2 regions of the Paenibacillus pabuli genome follow, and region 2 is predicted to be linked to the other one. Evidence: riboswitches for the same ligand, from Rfam matches in the RefSeq annotation. Region 2 holds a riboswitch; the other holds the start of a gene.
What was found. Region 2 has a riboswitch for glycine ahead of gcvT (glycine cleavage system aminomethyltransferase GcvT). Riboswitches for the same ligand answer to the same signal wherever they lie in the genome.

Region 1 (6,953 bases), on a different contig from region 2:
GCTTTTTTCCGTTTGTCTCCTGTAATAAATCCTGTCCTATCGGCTCATTTCTAAGCCTGCTCTTTCGAATTGTTCTTCGTGCTCTCCGGTTCGGACTCAGCTTCAGGTTCTGCTCGCTTCGCTTTGGGTTTCGCCAGCTTCTCCATCATTTTCCGGCCCGTTGGCGTCTGGGCCAAACCACCCTGAGCCGTCTCGCGGTGCCTGCTCGGCATGGCACTTCCCACTTCCAGCATGACGTCAATGACTTCGTCCGATGGGATGGCGCTCCGAACCCCAGCCAGTGCCATATCGGCTGCAGCCAGTGCTGTTACCGCACCCAGTCCGTTCCGGACGATGCATGGAATTTCAACAAGCCCTGCGACCGGATCGCAGATGAGGCCGAGTGTGTTTTTTAACGCGAGACCTACGGCATGAACGACCTGCTCCGGTGTCCCTCCACGCAGCTCCACCATTGCACCTGCGGCCATGCCGATTGCAGAACCGACTTCAGCCTGGCAGCCGCCCTCGGCACCGGAAATGAACGAGTTGTTGGCGATGACATATCCAATTGCACCTGCACAGAATAAGCCGTTCACCAAATGCTCATCACTCCATCCGAATCGCTCTTGGGAGCTGATGAATACACCGGGGATGATACCGCACGAACCCGCTGTCGGTGTAGCCACAATCCGGCCCATGGAAGCATTGACTTCGGAAACACACAGGGCGTAGGCCATCGCAAGTGCGGAGGCATCACCCGAGCAGGTTTCGCCCTGGCGAATATACTCGGCCATCTTTTTGCCGTCTCCGCCGGTCAAGCCACTGCGCGAAGTGGTGTCCTCCGTCAGTCCTTTCCGTACAGCCTCTTTCATCACCTGATAATATTCCGACATCTGCCGCACCACATCCGCTTCCGGCGTATTGGTCTCCTGAACCTGCTCCTCGATCATCAGCCGGGCAATGGTTTTGGATTCTGCCGTACAGATCGTATTTAATTCATGCAAGTGCTTAAACCGCATCCGGTTCAACCCCTCTCTTCAAATCAATGACGCGAATATCCAGCACATGGTCCAGTGATTGCAAGCGTTTCAACATCTCAGCGCTTGGTGCTCCGTCCATCTCCATCGCTGTTAGCGCTTCGCCATCCCGGGCTTTACGGTCCACTTGCATATAACCGATGTTAACTCCTGACGAACTGATCGTAGACGTCACGGAAGCAAGTACCCCCGCTTTGTCCGAATGACGCAGTACGAGTGTAGGGAATTCCCCGCTGATCTGCACCCGAAAATCATTTAACGTATGCACCGATACGCTGCCGCCGCCAATCGAAGCGCCAACGAGCGAACATTGACGCTCACCGTGCCACAGCTCAATCTTGACCGTATTGGGATGCGGAGCAGGTAGTCCACTCGTGAAGAACTCGACCTCCATGCCCGCTTGTTCTGCATATTCCTCGGCGTCCGGTATACGCGGATCATCTGTGACATAGTCAAGCAAACCACCAATTAAAGCCAGATCGGTACCATGACCCTGGTACGTATCCGCAAATGAACCGTACAGTGTCAACCTCGCACGTTCCGGGGTACTTCCCAGCCACTGGCGCGCAATTCTCCCCAGCCTCGCTGCCCCGGCCGTATGTGAACTTGAAGGCCCTGTCATCGACGGACCAATGATTGAAAAAACATCTTTAAAACGCATCCTGCACCCCTCCATATCGTCATATCCATTCAGACATGCACCATAATGTTCCTTGATTACTGAATGATGACATCAAAAAAGGACAGTAGAAGGCCTTAGGCCCTCTCTCTGTCCTCGTTACCTGAGAGTTTCATGATCAGGAGCAGCCGCAATCGGCATACCGTCCTCATCATATACCCCTTGGGTGGCGCAAATGCGCACTCTCCAGAGTTGCGTCCAACGATGGTACATTTACCTGAGAGATTAACCGCGGCGCCGGGTGCGCAGCAGCTTGCTCCTTCGGTGCCTGACAGCCGCCTTAGTGTTACCCTTGGCCTGGCCAGGTCTCTCCCGCTCGTTCTCATCCGCTGTATAGTCATATACTCGTTCGAACACCTATCAAACGTTTATCACTTGTTAGATTGATCATTCATATAACAGATTAATATGCAACACACGTAATGTCAATAAAAGTAACGTACTATTATCATCTTGGAAAAATTCCTGTTATATCATATGCATCCTTCCACGGGATGGTTCAGTTCAATATAGGACATAGACTAGCTATGAAGTGATTTTGAGGAAGAGCTGTGTTCCTTATAGTATGACTGTCTTGAAGGAAGCAAACTAGTAAGCCATAACACGAGAGCACCCAGCATCAGAACTGCAGAAACCACCGTATATACGGTTCGGAGAGAGATTACTTCCGCTACTCCCCCCATCGCCAAAATCGAAATAACCTGTAAGGCACTCAGCATCAGCCCAAGCACGCTGCTCATCCGCCCCATCAATTCTACCGGAATATTATTCTGATAAAAGGTAACCAGTCCCGTGTTCGCCAGTGCGGAACACAGCCCAAGCAGAATAAAGGCGAATGCGGCGAGTTCGAACGAAAACGAACGAGCGAACAGGAAATAACCAAGCGCAACCAGGAGCACGCCTCCGCCCATCATATGACGGATGGGTAATTGTTTGGCGAACAGCCAAACCAGCAGAGATCCCGTCAGATAACCCACTCCCGTAACACTCATCAACGCGCCATACTGCGACTCGGACAGGTTCATCACATGACGAATAAACACCACTTCCTGCGCATCCAGTGACATGCCAATGACAAGAATGATCTGGAACAAGGCATAAATTCCAACGACATAGCCCGAGTGACGACTGAAGCGCAACACGGCATGCCAATCCTGAGCGATCAGGCGAGGAGTTAGCTTTGTTGCTGTTCTACTGTTCCGCTCCCCAATGCCCAGCCTTGGCAGGAACATCAGAATCAGCGCAGACACCACAAAAGAAGCAGCATTGGCATAGATCGCCGCCACAGGAGACAGATAGATCAGCATGACTCCCGCTATGGCCGGACCCGTAATAAAAGCGCCTGAACTGATCATCGCCTGCAAGGAATTGAATCGCTTGCGCCGCTCAGCAGGAACCAGCCGGGTAATGTATACCTGCGAAGAAGGCACAAAGATGGAAGAAGACATGCTGACAAGAAACATGATGCCATACATCATCCATAGGCTGGGCATCAGCGGAAGCAATGCTACGAGCACAGCTCTCACCACATCGGCTCCAATCATCAGCTGCCGCTGGTCATAGCGGTCGATCAGACTGCCTGACCAGAACTTGGTGCATACCGAGGCAATCGGCGAGATGATCCACAAGCCTGCGACTGCCGCCGGAGACTGTGTCATGTTGAGTACCATCAGATTAATAGCCACTATATAGATGAAATCCCCCAGATTGGATATGCCCACTCCACCCAGCAGCAAGCCGGCATGTTTCCATCCACCTGGCTGGGCGTCTTTCCCTCTCTCCTTCTCGCGATCATTGCTCATCCATCAGATCCCTCCCAGGTTCATTCATGAATTATACAGAGCACTAAAGTTAAATCCAATAATTGTATTATCTCCTATTTCATCCTCTTTCGCAGTAAAAGAATGGACGATGCCTAACGTTGATCATCACTTTTCGCAAGGCTTGCCGTACAGCAAAGAGACTGCCGTTCATCCGGCAGTCTCAAGTGGGTTCAATCTTCGGTCGGTTTTCCATTTCATCGCTTGATTAAGGCAGATGCCTGCCGAAACCAATCCTTTACGGCATTGGCCTGTTCAAGTTCCAGAAAAACCGCCTTGAAACCGATGCGATTCACCATCAGCTTCGCCCGAACGGATAGCAAGGACTTGTTTCGCTGTCTCGAGGTAGCAACGGTATCTACCGTGACAACATGAGGCCGGCGCATCAGCGCCGTTCTGCGGGATATTGCCCGGTGGCGAATGGTTAGCAGCTTGCCTTGAATGCTCATCCCTTCATCCTTGAAGCATCCGTATCCCCAAACGGCAAATAAGGGGATGAAGAGAAATAGAAGCGCGCCCGTCGGACCCAGAAACACAGTACCCGCTGTTCCCAGCAGGACTGCACCAAGCAATTTCCAGCGCAGGAATAACCAACGGGCTCGATCCGGGGGCCTGTTCGCAGGTGGCTGCAATTCAAATTGCGGTACGATTCGGGCAAGCAGCTCATTCACATCGCGGAGCGGCAGCAGCGGATGAAGCATCATTTTTTTCTCCGTCTCTGAAGTCAAAACAAAAATCTCCACCTCGGCATAACCAAACGGCTGTCGCAACAGCCCCTCCCTGATCTCTACCGCCTGGACCTTCCTTGGAGAGAACACATGCTTTTTTCGGTCGAGCAGACCGGAAACGATCGTAATATTACCGCCTTCCTGCTCCACGGTGAATCCGGCATACTTGATCGTGAACAGGACAGCAGACAAGATCCAAGCCAGCAAAAACATGACAGGAACAAGTCCGAGCCACCAGATCGCTGGCAGCTGTCCAGCTCGCTCAACCAGGCTGCTGTAGAAGTGCGCAGGGAGCAGATCATCTGCGAAGGAATAAACCCCTGTACCGAATACGACAACGAGCGGCAGGTTCATCGTGGTCAGCGCTCCGGCGAACAGTCTGCCGGCTGACAGGCGCAGCAGAACCTTCCGTTCCCGCTGCACAAGTGGTGACGGCTCCTCGATACGATCCTCCTTTTGTTCAGGAGATTTTCCCTCATCATAAGAAGTATCATTTTCAGCATATTCTGCTGCGGGAGGCGCCTCCTCTTTCTTCACAGCTTCATTGCGCTTCTGATATAACCACTGCTCTACCCGCTCGGCTTCCGCAACGGCCAGAGCGGGTAGTACACCATCCGCCTCCTTGCTGCCTCCCGGCGTCTCAATCTTGAGCTGTGCCAGCTTGAGCAGCCGCTGAATCAGCGGCTGCCCCGTCTGAATGGAGTGAATACGACTGAAATAGATGGATTTCTCCTCCCGGACAAATATGCCCTGGCGCAGCACAATCCGATCATCCTGAAGCGTGTAGCTGAATTTACGCCATTTTAACCACCCATACAGAATGAACGGAAGCGCGAATAGCACGACTGCAGCAGCATAACCATACCAGGGAAACTTGCTCCAGTTCACGCCTTTGATGATGAGTAGCACGATGATGGGAATGATGGACTTCAATACGCTAAAAAAGGGAAATAAGACATACAGCTTATGTAAATGCTTTGATTCATTCATCGTGATCTTCCACCTTCGCCAGATGTCCGATACTGCGCTTCAATTGCTCTGCTTCCTCCCTTTCCAGTCCAGCGATGTGGAGTGTAGCAGCCGCTGTAACGATACTGACTTTGGCAAGTCCATACTTTCGCAGCAAAGGACCGCTCTCCAGCTCCACCTGCTGTACTCGCGTCATCGGCACAATTGTATCCTTATGCCACAACCAGCCGGAATGGATCTCCACTTCCTCCTCAGTGACCCGAAAACTGAAGTGTCGGTATCGTAATCCGGGCAGGATCCAGGTATACCAGACCAGTGAAATCATAAAAAGCCCTATTCCAAGCCAGCCCGGCCACAGCACCCAATCTCTAATCCATGCGACAATCAGATATCCGATGGCCAGAAGAATCAACAGCCCATTGACCATAAGGGCCGTCAGGGCTGTTGCTTGCTTGGCTTTGGGATGGAGACGCCGCCGTTCTCCGTTGTTATGCTCTGTGTACTCCATTGCGTGACTCACACTCTCCTACAATTCAAATTAAGGCTGACTGGACAATTTCAGATTCTTCGCCCAAGCTTGAAGCTTCTCCTTCGTCCATTCTTCGTTCTCACCCATGATGGAGTAACGCAGCCCGTTCTCGCTCCATGATATGTTCCGGATGCTCTTCATATACGAACCCTCGGTGTCCCGAACCTCTACCTTTGTCTCGTCAGGCAGCAGTGTGTCATCACCATTTTCCTCCGGAGCTTCAAAAACGGTCAGACTCACTTCAACCTTGTCATTGTTGACGTAGTACAAAGTCACTTCATCCCTGCTGAACTCTCCACTTGATGAATACATCTCAATCCGTGACAGCTCCAGCTCACCGTTCATATCCTGCAAGAAGGGTTGCCCCAAAGCTTGTTCGGCTTCTTCCAGACTCACTTCCGAATTCTGCGTTAGATCATTGAGATCCTGCACATCCACTTCTTCGGGAATGTCGATTACGAACGTATCCTCCGAAAATTCGGGATCGTACTGAATTGGATCATAGACCATTTCTGATTTTTCATCGCCATAGGTGCTGATGACTTTAACAATCATCCACGTTTTGGGGTCTACCCAATACTCGGAGGAAATGGATAATGTTCCTTCCTCTTTTGGCGTCAGTTTAATGTGAATGACATCCTGTCCCTGAAGCTCTTCCTGTCCCTGAAGCTCTTCCTGTCCCATCATATCCACATCATGGGAATCCCGCAACCGTTCCAGCTGATCCACCAGCATCTGCTTTTGAGTCTGTTCAGGCTGTTGTCCCATGGCAGATACGTTCATCGAATATGCCGTACCCGTCTCTTTTTCGTAAATGGTTATGTCCGTTCCGTTATTGACCGCATAGCTTACGTTGCCATTCTCCTCCGTTTCGGTGCGCTTACGCCCTGTCTTCCCGTCGACCCATTCCTTAATGTGCATGGTGTGAGTCAATTTGTCATCCGACCACACTTTCATCACACCTTCCGCATAGTACGAAGCGGGTTTTGTTTCTGCAGTGACAACCTTCTCGATCATCTCATCTCCTGACAGGCCAACCAGATCCTTTTCTGCGCAACCTCCGAGCAGTGACCCTGCAAGTAGAGCTGTACCGAGCATCATCCATCCTTTTTTCATCATTCCATTCATCCTCTCACATTGGGTTTAATTGCATTCCATCTCAGGCAATCGGCATGCAGCCAGCGTGCCGTATCCTTCAGCCGACCACATGCG
Region 2 (6,953 bases):
TCAAGCCACTTCTCAATCATCTGCAGTTCCCGATGGACGGTTCGTGTACTGACTTTGACCGCAATTGCAATTTCGCCGGCGGTTACTTCCTGCGGATGTTCTAACAGGAACTCCACAATTTCACGCTGTCTTTTCGTAATACTCATATCTCAAGCCTCCGGCTCAGGGAAAACGATCGCAACCTGTTATTTCAGGCGTTCAACGAGCGTATCGTATTCCGGGCTTTTTAGGAAGTTGTCGATGGATATATGTTCTGCGTTCGGTGCCACGCTGCGGGCACGGTCTGTCAATGTCTTCTGAGTAATAACAACGTCTGCATCCTGCGGGATATCACTGATTGCCGTGTTGGTTACCGCAACGTCAATCCCTTCAGCTTTCATCTTCTTGCGAAGAATGGAAGCACCCATGGCACTTGAACCCATACCGGCGTCACAGGAGAAGACGATTTTCTTCACATCGGTTTTCGCTTTCACAGCTGAAGAAGCAATATCCTCGGCTCTGTCCACTTCACGATTATCTGCCGCAACAGCAGCATTCGCCGTATTTCCTTGGCTCTTCATGTCTTTCATCCGATTCGATGCAGACTCCAGATCTTCTTCTTTTTGCTTGCCTGTTTTCAGCAGCAGCGCTGCAACCAGGAAGGACACGATAGCAGCTACAGCCACCCCTGCCAGCATTGCCAGATATCCACCTTTTGGTGTTAACAGGGAATATGCAATGATACTACCCGGTGAGGGCGCTGAAACCAGTCCGGCTCCGGTAAGCATAAAGGTTGCTGTACCTGCCACGCCACCTGCAATTGCCGCAAGAATCAGAATCGGTCTCATCAGAATGTAAGGGAAATAAATTTCGTGAATTCCCCCGAAGAAGTGGATGATAACCGCACCAGGTGCAGAGGATCTTGCTGTTCCGCGTCCGAAGAAGCAGTAGGCCAGCAGGATACCAAGTCCGGGACCCGGGTTGGATTCAAGCATGTATAATACGGATTGACCTAATTCTCTCGCTTGATCTGTTGCAATCGGTGTTAGAATTCCGTGGTTGATTGCATTGTTCAGGAACAATACCTTACCTGGTTCAATAATCAGGTTGACGAGTGGAAGCAATCCCAGATTCATCAGTCCCTGTACACCAGCAGACAATACAGTGCTGATCCCTTCTACTGCAGGTCCGATACCGAGCAGTGCAATAATCGCCAGGATTCCACCAATAATACCGGCTGAGAAGTTGTTAACCAGCATTTCGAATCCTGCTTTGATCTTGCCCTCAACGGCTTTATCGAACTTTTTGATGATCCATGCGGCCAGAGGTCCGGCAATCATGGCACCTAAGAACATCGGAATGTCACTGCCGACGATGACCCCTATAGTCATGATGGCACCAACGACACCACCACGCTGGCCATGCACCATAGTACCTCCGGTGTAACCAATAAGCAGTGGCAGCAAATATTTGATCATCGGATCTACTAACAGCGCCAGATCCGCGTTAGGGAACCAGCCCTTTTCAATAAATAGCGCCGTAATTAACCCCCATGCAATAAACGCACCCATGTTCGGCATAACCATACCGCTTAGGAAGCGGCCAAAACGCTGAACGCCTACCCGGAGACCGCCTTTGGAATTGGACGTTTGGTCCAAGTTACTCATTGTATTATCCTCCTCGGATCAAGTAGTAATCATTTATGAAAGGGGTATCATTTCTCCCCTGCTGTTATCCTAAGCCAGATTGGTCTCCGGTTCAACGAAATGAAAGCGTACTTTCGTCATGATCATTGATGACAACATTGTGTTTATGTAATCGTTTTAATGGTGATGAGAGGGTTCTAACCCTTGATATAATTGGTTTTTTTCATGTGTGACTTATGTCATTTACGGTGTTGATTTCAATAATATAGCATGTGCGATTCAGGCTTATTCCATCCAGTTTTGGCACCCCCAACGTCAACAAAGCCGTGTCCTGGAAAGCACGAAAAAGCCTGAATGAGCTCCAAGGCTCACACAGGCTCTGAAGACGTGCGAGGACGTCCAGTTTATGAAGAAATCATAGGTTATTATAGGTTATTTAGTGCAAACACATTCTACTCTTCGGTATGCTTGCGATAGGCATCAGCATTCATCAGTTTCGACAAAGCTGCTGTCAGATCACCTTCAACACGAATCTCGATCATCCAGCCTTCTTCGTAAGGCGAACTGTTAACCAATTCAGGTGCATCCTGCAGTGCTTCATTCACGGCAATAATGGAACCACTTACCGGAGAAAACAAATCTGAAACCGTCTTAACGGATTCAATCGTACCAATACTTTCTTCCGCTTTTACATCCGATTCAAGGTCAGGCAATTCCACAAACACAATGTCACCCAGCTGATGCTGCGCGAACTCGGTAATGCCGATCCGTACAGTATCCTCCCCTACGGTTTGCACCCACTCGTGCTCTTCACTGTACAGGAAATCACTTTTCAATTCGCTCATCGATATCCGCCTCGCTTTTCATTAATGAGTGCATGCGTCCTTCGGCCAACCCTTTTTCCCAGAACATAGCGTAAGATATTTTTGAATGAAATGTCAAGATACCTCACAAATTATTTGATTTTTGATGATTACAGCCTGTAACGCAAACACCCTCACTCTACATATAATGGGTAATATTAGAATAGTAAGCGCACTCTTTTTATATACACGAACAATAATTATAAACTAATAAATATTATTCGGTTTTTTATTAATTTTCGTGATATCGTTCTTGACATCGATAGTGGATTCACGTTTTAATGAGAGAGTAAATGTTAATTGTTGTGTGCATCACCCGCGGATGAATGTAAAGGGAGAGATTACCCGTGACGCCCAACTCTTGGATGCATGCGGTAACGCCGAAGGAGTAAACCACCCGACAAGCGGGAGGTGAATCTCTCAGGCAAAAGGACTTTTACGGGACGCAACTCTGGAGAGCATCTATTCGCCCTGTATGGGGCGTTTTGATCACCCAAGGGGAAACCTGCTGCAACTTATTGGCGGGGTAACTCTCAGGTACCAAGGACAGAGCCTAAGAATACAGCGTGCTTCTGGCATGCCGGTTCTTTGGCCTGTCCTTTTCCTTTTTCCCAAAAAAACGAAAGTCAGGATCGAGCCGGCGCTGTCATCAGCGCAGCCTTAATCATACTTATCCAAGAAAAGAATGCATCATTCATGTTATACACTCGGCCCGGTAGCGGCCATAACGAGGTGATTTGATGTCCGATTTGCTTAGAACTCCACTCTATCCACTTTATCAGCAATATGAAGGTGTACGGTGCATCGATTTTGGAGGCTGGGAGCTTCCGGTGCAATTCAGCGGGATTCAGAAGGAACATGAAGCGGTGCGCGAACGGGCTGGACTGTTCGATGTATCCCACATGGGTGAATTCACGGTGCAGGGTGAACAGGCCGAAGCATTTTTGCAGAAACTGACGACCAACGACGTGACCACACTAGTTCCCGGCCAGGCACAATACACGTTAATGTGTTACCCGGACGGTGGCGTAGTGGACGATCTGCTCGTATACAAGCTAAAAGATCAGCATTATATGCTCGTCGTGAATGCCTCCAATATTGACAAGGACTGGGCCTGGTTGCAAGAGCACATGGTTCCTGGGGTAAGCATGACGAATGACTCCGCGGAAACAGCTCTCCTGGCTCTACAGGGCCCGCTTGCTGCAGACATCATCGGAAAAGTTACAGATACCGCCGTATCCATAATCGAGCCTTTTCGTTTTGTACAGAATGCTGAGGTTTGTGGTGTAAAATTGCTGCTATCCCGCACCGGTTATACCGGTGAAGACGGCTTTGAACTCTACGTACAGGCAGATCAGGCCGCTGCGGTCTGGAACGGATTAATGGAGGCTGGTGCAGATCAAGGACTGGTTCCGGCTGGGCTTGGTGCACGGGATACACTCCGATTCGAAGCGAAGCTGCCGCTGTACGGACAGGAACTGTCACCGACCATTTCCCCGCTGGAAGCTGGCGTAGGCATGTTCGTGAAGCTGGATGCCGGACCTTTTATCGGACACGAAGCCCTATTGCAGCAAAAGAATGATGGGCCAGCCCGCAAATTGGTCGGCATTGAAGTGCTGGAGCGAGGTATTCCGCGTCCCCACTATCCCATCTACGCCGAAGGCGTGCAGATCGGAGAAGTAACGACAGGTACACAGTCACCTACGTTGAAGCGTAATTTGGGACTCGCACTTATCGACAGTCAATATGCTGCGCTGGGTACCCCGCTCGAGATTGAGATTCGCGGCAAGAAACTGAAAGCCGAGGTCGTGAAGACCCCTTTTCATAAACGGACGCGTACGTCAAAGACACCTACCCAAGGAGCTGATTAGCATGAGCAAGCACCGCTATATTCCCATGACTGAACAGGATCAGAGCGCCATGCTCGCAACCATCGGTGTGGACACGATTGAAGATCTGTTCCAGGACATTCCACAGGAGATTCGTTATCAGGGCGAGCTGCCTGTCTCCTCCAAACTGGATGAATACGCACTGACGCGCCATATGTCCAAGCAAGCGGGTACGAATGCCAATTTTGAGACACACGCCAGTTTCCTGGGTGCAGGCATTTACGATCATCACATCCCTTCCGTTATTAATCACGTCATTTCCCGTTCCGAGTTCTATACTGCCTATACGCCATATCAGCCCGAAATCAGTCAGGGCGAGCTCCAGGCGATCTTCGAATTTCAATCGTATATCTGTGAACTGACTGGCATGGCTGTAGCCAATGCGAGCATGTATGATGGCGCAACCGCATTTGCGGAAGCAGGGAACCTGGCCGCTGCGGCAACCCGCCGCAAACAGCTGATCGTATCCCGTACCGTTCATCCAGAAGCCCGTCAAGTATTGAAGGCTTATGCACACGGTCTGAATTTGGAGATAGTCGAGATTGGTTATCAGAATGGGGTGACCGACTGGGAGGCCCTTCAAGCGGCCGTATCGGATGATACCGCAGCCGTCATGATTCAGAGCCCTAACTTCTTCGGTGCCGTGGAAAATGTAAAACAGGCGGCAGACCTCGCGCATGCGCACAAGGGTCTGCTCGTGGTCAGCGCAAACCCGCTGGCGCTTGGCCTGCTCGAAGCTCCAGGCAAGCTGGGTGCCGACATCGTTGTCGGCGATGCACAGCCCCTTGGCATTTCCGCTTCGCTCGGTGGTCCTACATGTGGATATTTCGCTGTTTCCCAGGCTCATATGCGCCGGATTCCTGGCCGGATCGTTGGCCAGACAACCGATCGCAACGGTAAACGCGGTTTTGTACTGACGCTCCAAGCGCGGGAACAGCATATCCGCCGTGAAAAGGCGACATCCAACATCTGCTCCAATCAGGCTTTGCTAGCGTTAAGCGCTTCTGTATATATGTCTACCATGGGAAGACAGGGCATGATTGATGTAGCTGATCTGAATTTGCAAAAGAGCTATTATGCGCTTCAAGCACTGACTGCGATTCCTGGGGTCAGCCTGACCTTTAATGCACCTACATTCAATGAGTTTGTCATTCAACTGCCCGAAGGAACAGACGTCGATGCCCTTCAGTTGAAGCTGCTGGATGCCGGTTTCATCGGTGGATATGAACTTGGACGGGATTACCCGGAGCTTGCCGGACATATGCTGGTAGCCGTGACGGAACGGCGCAGCAAGGAAGAGATTGACGAATTCGCACGTGTATTGGAGGGATCGCTGTGACTCAGGAAATGACAACCATCCAAGGACAGCCGGAAACGGCAGCTCCTTCCCAAGCCGAAACCAGTATGAAACAAGTGGCACAGGCAGCATCGCCTGCTCCAGAGCAATCGCTGATCTTTGAACTGAGCAGCCCGGGTCGTGTCGCTTACTCCCTGCCTGAATGCGATGTTCCGCGTCAAGATCCAGAGAGCTTGATTCCCCGGGAAATGCTGCGTTCGGAAGCAGCTGCACTGCCTGAGGTATTTGAAGTGGATGTCATTCGTCACTATACTGCGCTTTCCCGCCGCAACTTCGGGGTAGATAACGGATTTTATCCACTTGGCTCTTGTACGATGAAGTATAATCCGAAAATTAACGAAGATGTGGCTCGCTATAGCGGATTTGCCAAGATCCATCCGTATCAGCCTGAATCCAGCATCCAAGGTGCACTTGAGCTGCTCTACACGTTGCAAAAAGACCTTGCAGGTCTGACTGGCATGGACGCCGTGACCCTGCAACCTGCGGCTGGTGCACACGGTGAATGGACCGGCCTCATGATGATTCGTGCCTATCACGAAGGTCGTGGTGAACAGCGGACCAAAGTCATTGTGCCGGATTCTTCACATGGCACCAACCCCGCAAGTGCAACCGTGGCTGGCTTCGAGACGGTAACCATTCCCTCCCGTGCGGACGGTCTGGTCGATCTGGCTGCACTGCGTGCAGCCGTAGGTTCCGATACCGCAGCGTTGATGCTGACCAATCCAAATACCCTGGGATTGTTTGAAAAGGACATCCAGGAGATTGCTTCGATCGTGCATCAAGCTGGTGGCCTGCTCTATTATGATGGAGCCAACTCCAATGCCATTATGGGCATTACCCGTCCTGGTGATATGGGCTTCGATGTCGTGCATCTGAACTTGCACAAAACGATGAGCACCCCGCACGGCGGAGGAGGTCCTGGTGCGGGACCCGTCGGTGTAAAAAGCCGTCTGATCCCGTTCCTGCCGAAACCAATGGTGATCAAGAACGATCAGGGACAATACGCTTTGGATCGTGAAGGGGATCAATCGATCGGCCGAGTCAAAGCGTATTACGGCAACTTCGGTATTCTGGTACGCGCCTATGCTTACATTCGTACGTACGGACCAGAAGGCTTGCGCCGGGTATCCGAATGTGCCGTACTCAATGCCAACTATATGATGGCACGTCTTGCACCGTATTACGAGATTCCGTATCCAGGTGTATGTAAGCATGAATT

Region 1: linked by a shared signal. The riboswitch ahead of sdaAB (L-serine ammonia-lyase, iron-sulfur-dependent subunit beta) and the one ahead of gcvT (glycine cleavage system aminomethyltransferase GcvT) in region 2 are both predicted to bind glycine.

Annotation. Positions count from the first base shown of each region.
Region 1 is NZ_JBDOIO010000003.1:3,765,110-3,772,062, forward strand. Features, by position in the region: gene sdaAA (L-serine ammonia-lyase, iron-sulfur-dependent, subunit alpha) at 51-998, opposite strand; gene sdaAB (L-serine ammonia-lyase, iron-sulfur-dependent subunit beta) at 988-1,677, opposite strand; glycine riboswitch at 1,784-1,887, opposite strand; glycine riboswitch at 1,892-2,020, opposite strand; gene ABGV42_RS18870 (MFS transporter) at 2,217-3,497, opposite strand; gene ABGV42_RS18875 (PH domain-containing protein) at 3,713-5,233, opposite strand; gene ABGV42_RS18880 (PH domain-containing protein) at 5,226-5,732, opposite strand; gene ABGV42_RS18885 (LolA family protein) at 5,751-6,860, opposite strand; gene ABGV42_RS18890 (sensor histidine kinase) at 6,885-6,953, opposite strand, start outside.
Region 2 is NZ_JBDOIO010000004.1:616,994-623,946, reverse strand. Features, by position in the region: gene ABGV42_RS22415 (BglG family transcription antiterminator) at 1-146, opposite strand, end outside; gene ABGV42_RS22410 (PTS mannitol transporter subunit IICB) at 186-1,646, opposite strand; gene gcvH (glycine cleavage system protein GcvH) at 2,078-2,470, opposite strand; glycine riboswitch at 2,811-2,934, shown strand; glycine riboswitch at 2,938-3,040, shown strand; gene gcvT (glycine cleavage system aminomethyltransferase GcvT) at 3,229-4,359, shown strand; gene gcvPA (aminomethyl-transferring glycine dehydrogenase subunit GcvPA) at 4,361-5,716, shown strand; gene gcvPB (aminomethyl-transferring glycine dehydrogenase subunit GcvPB) at 5,782-6,953, shown strand, end outside.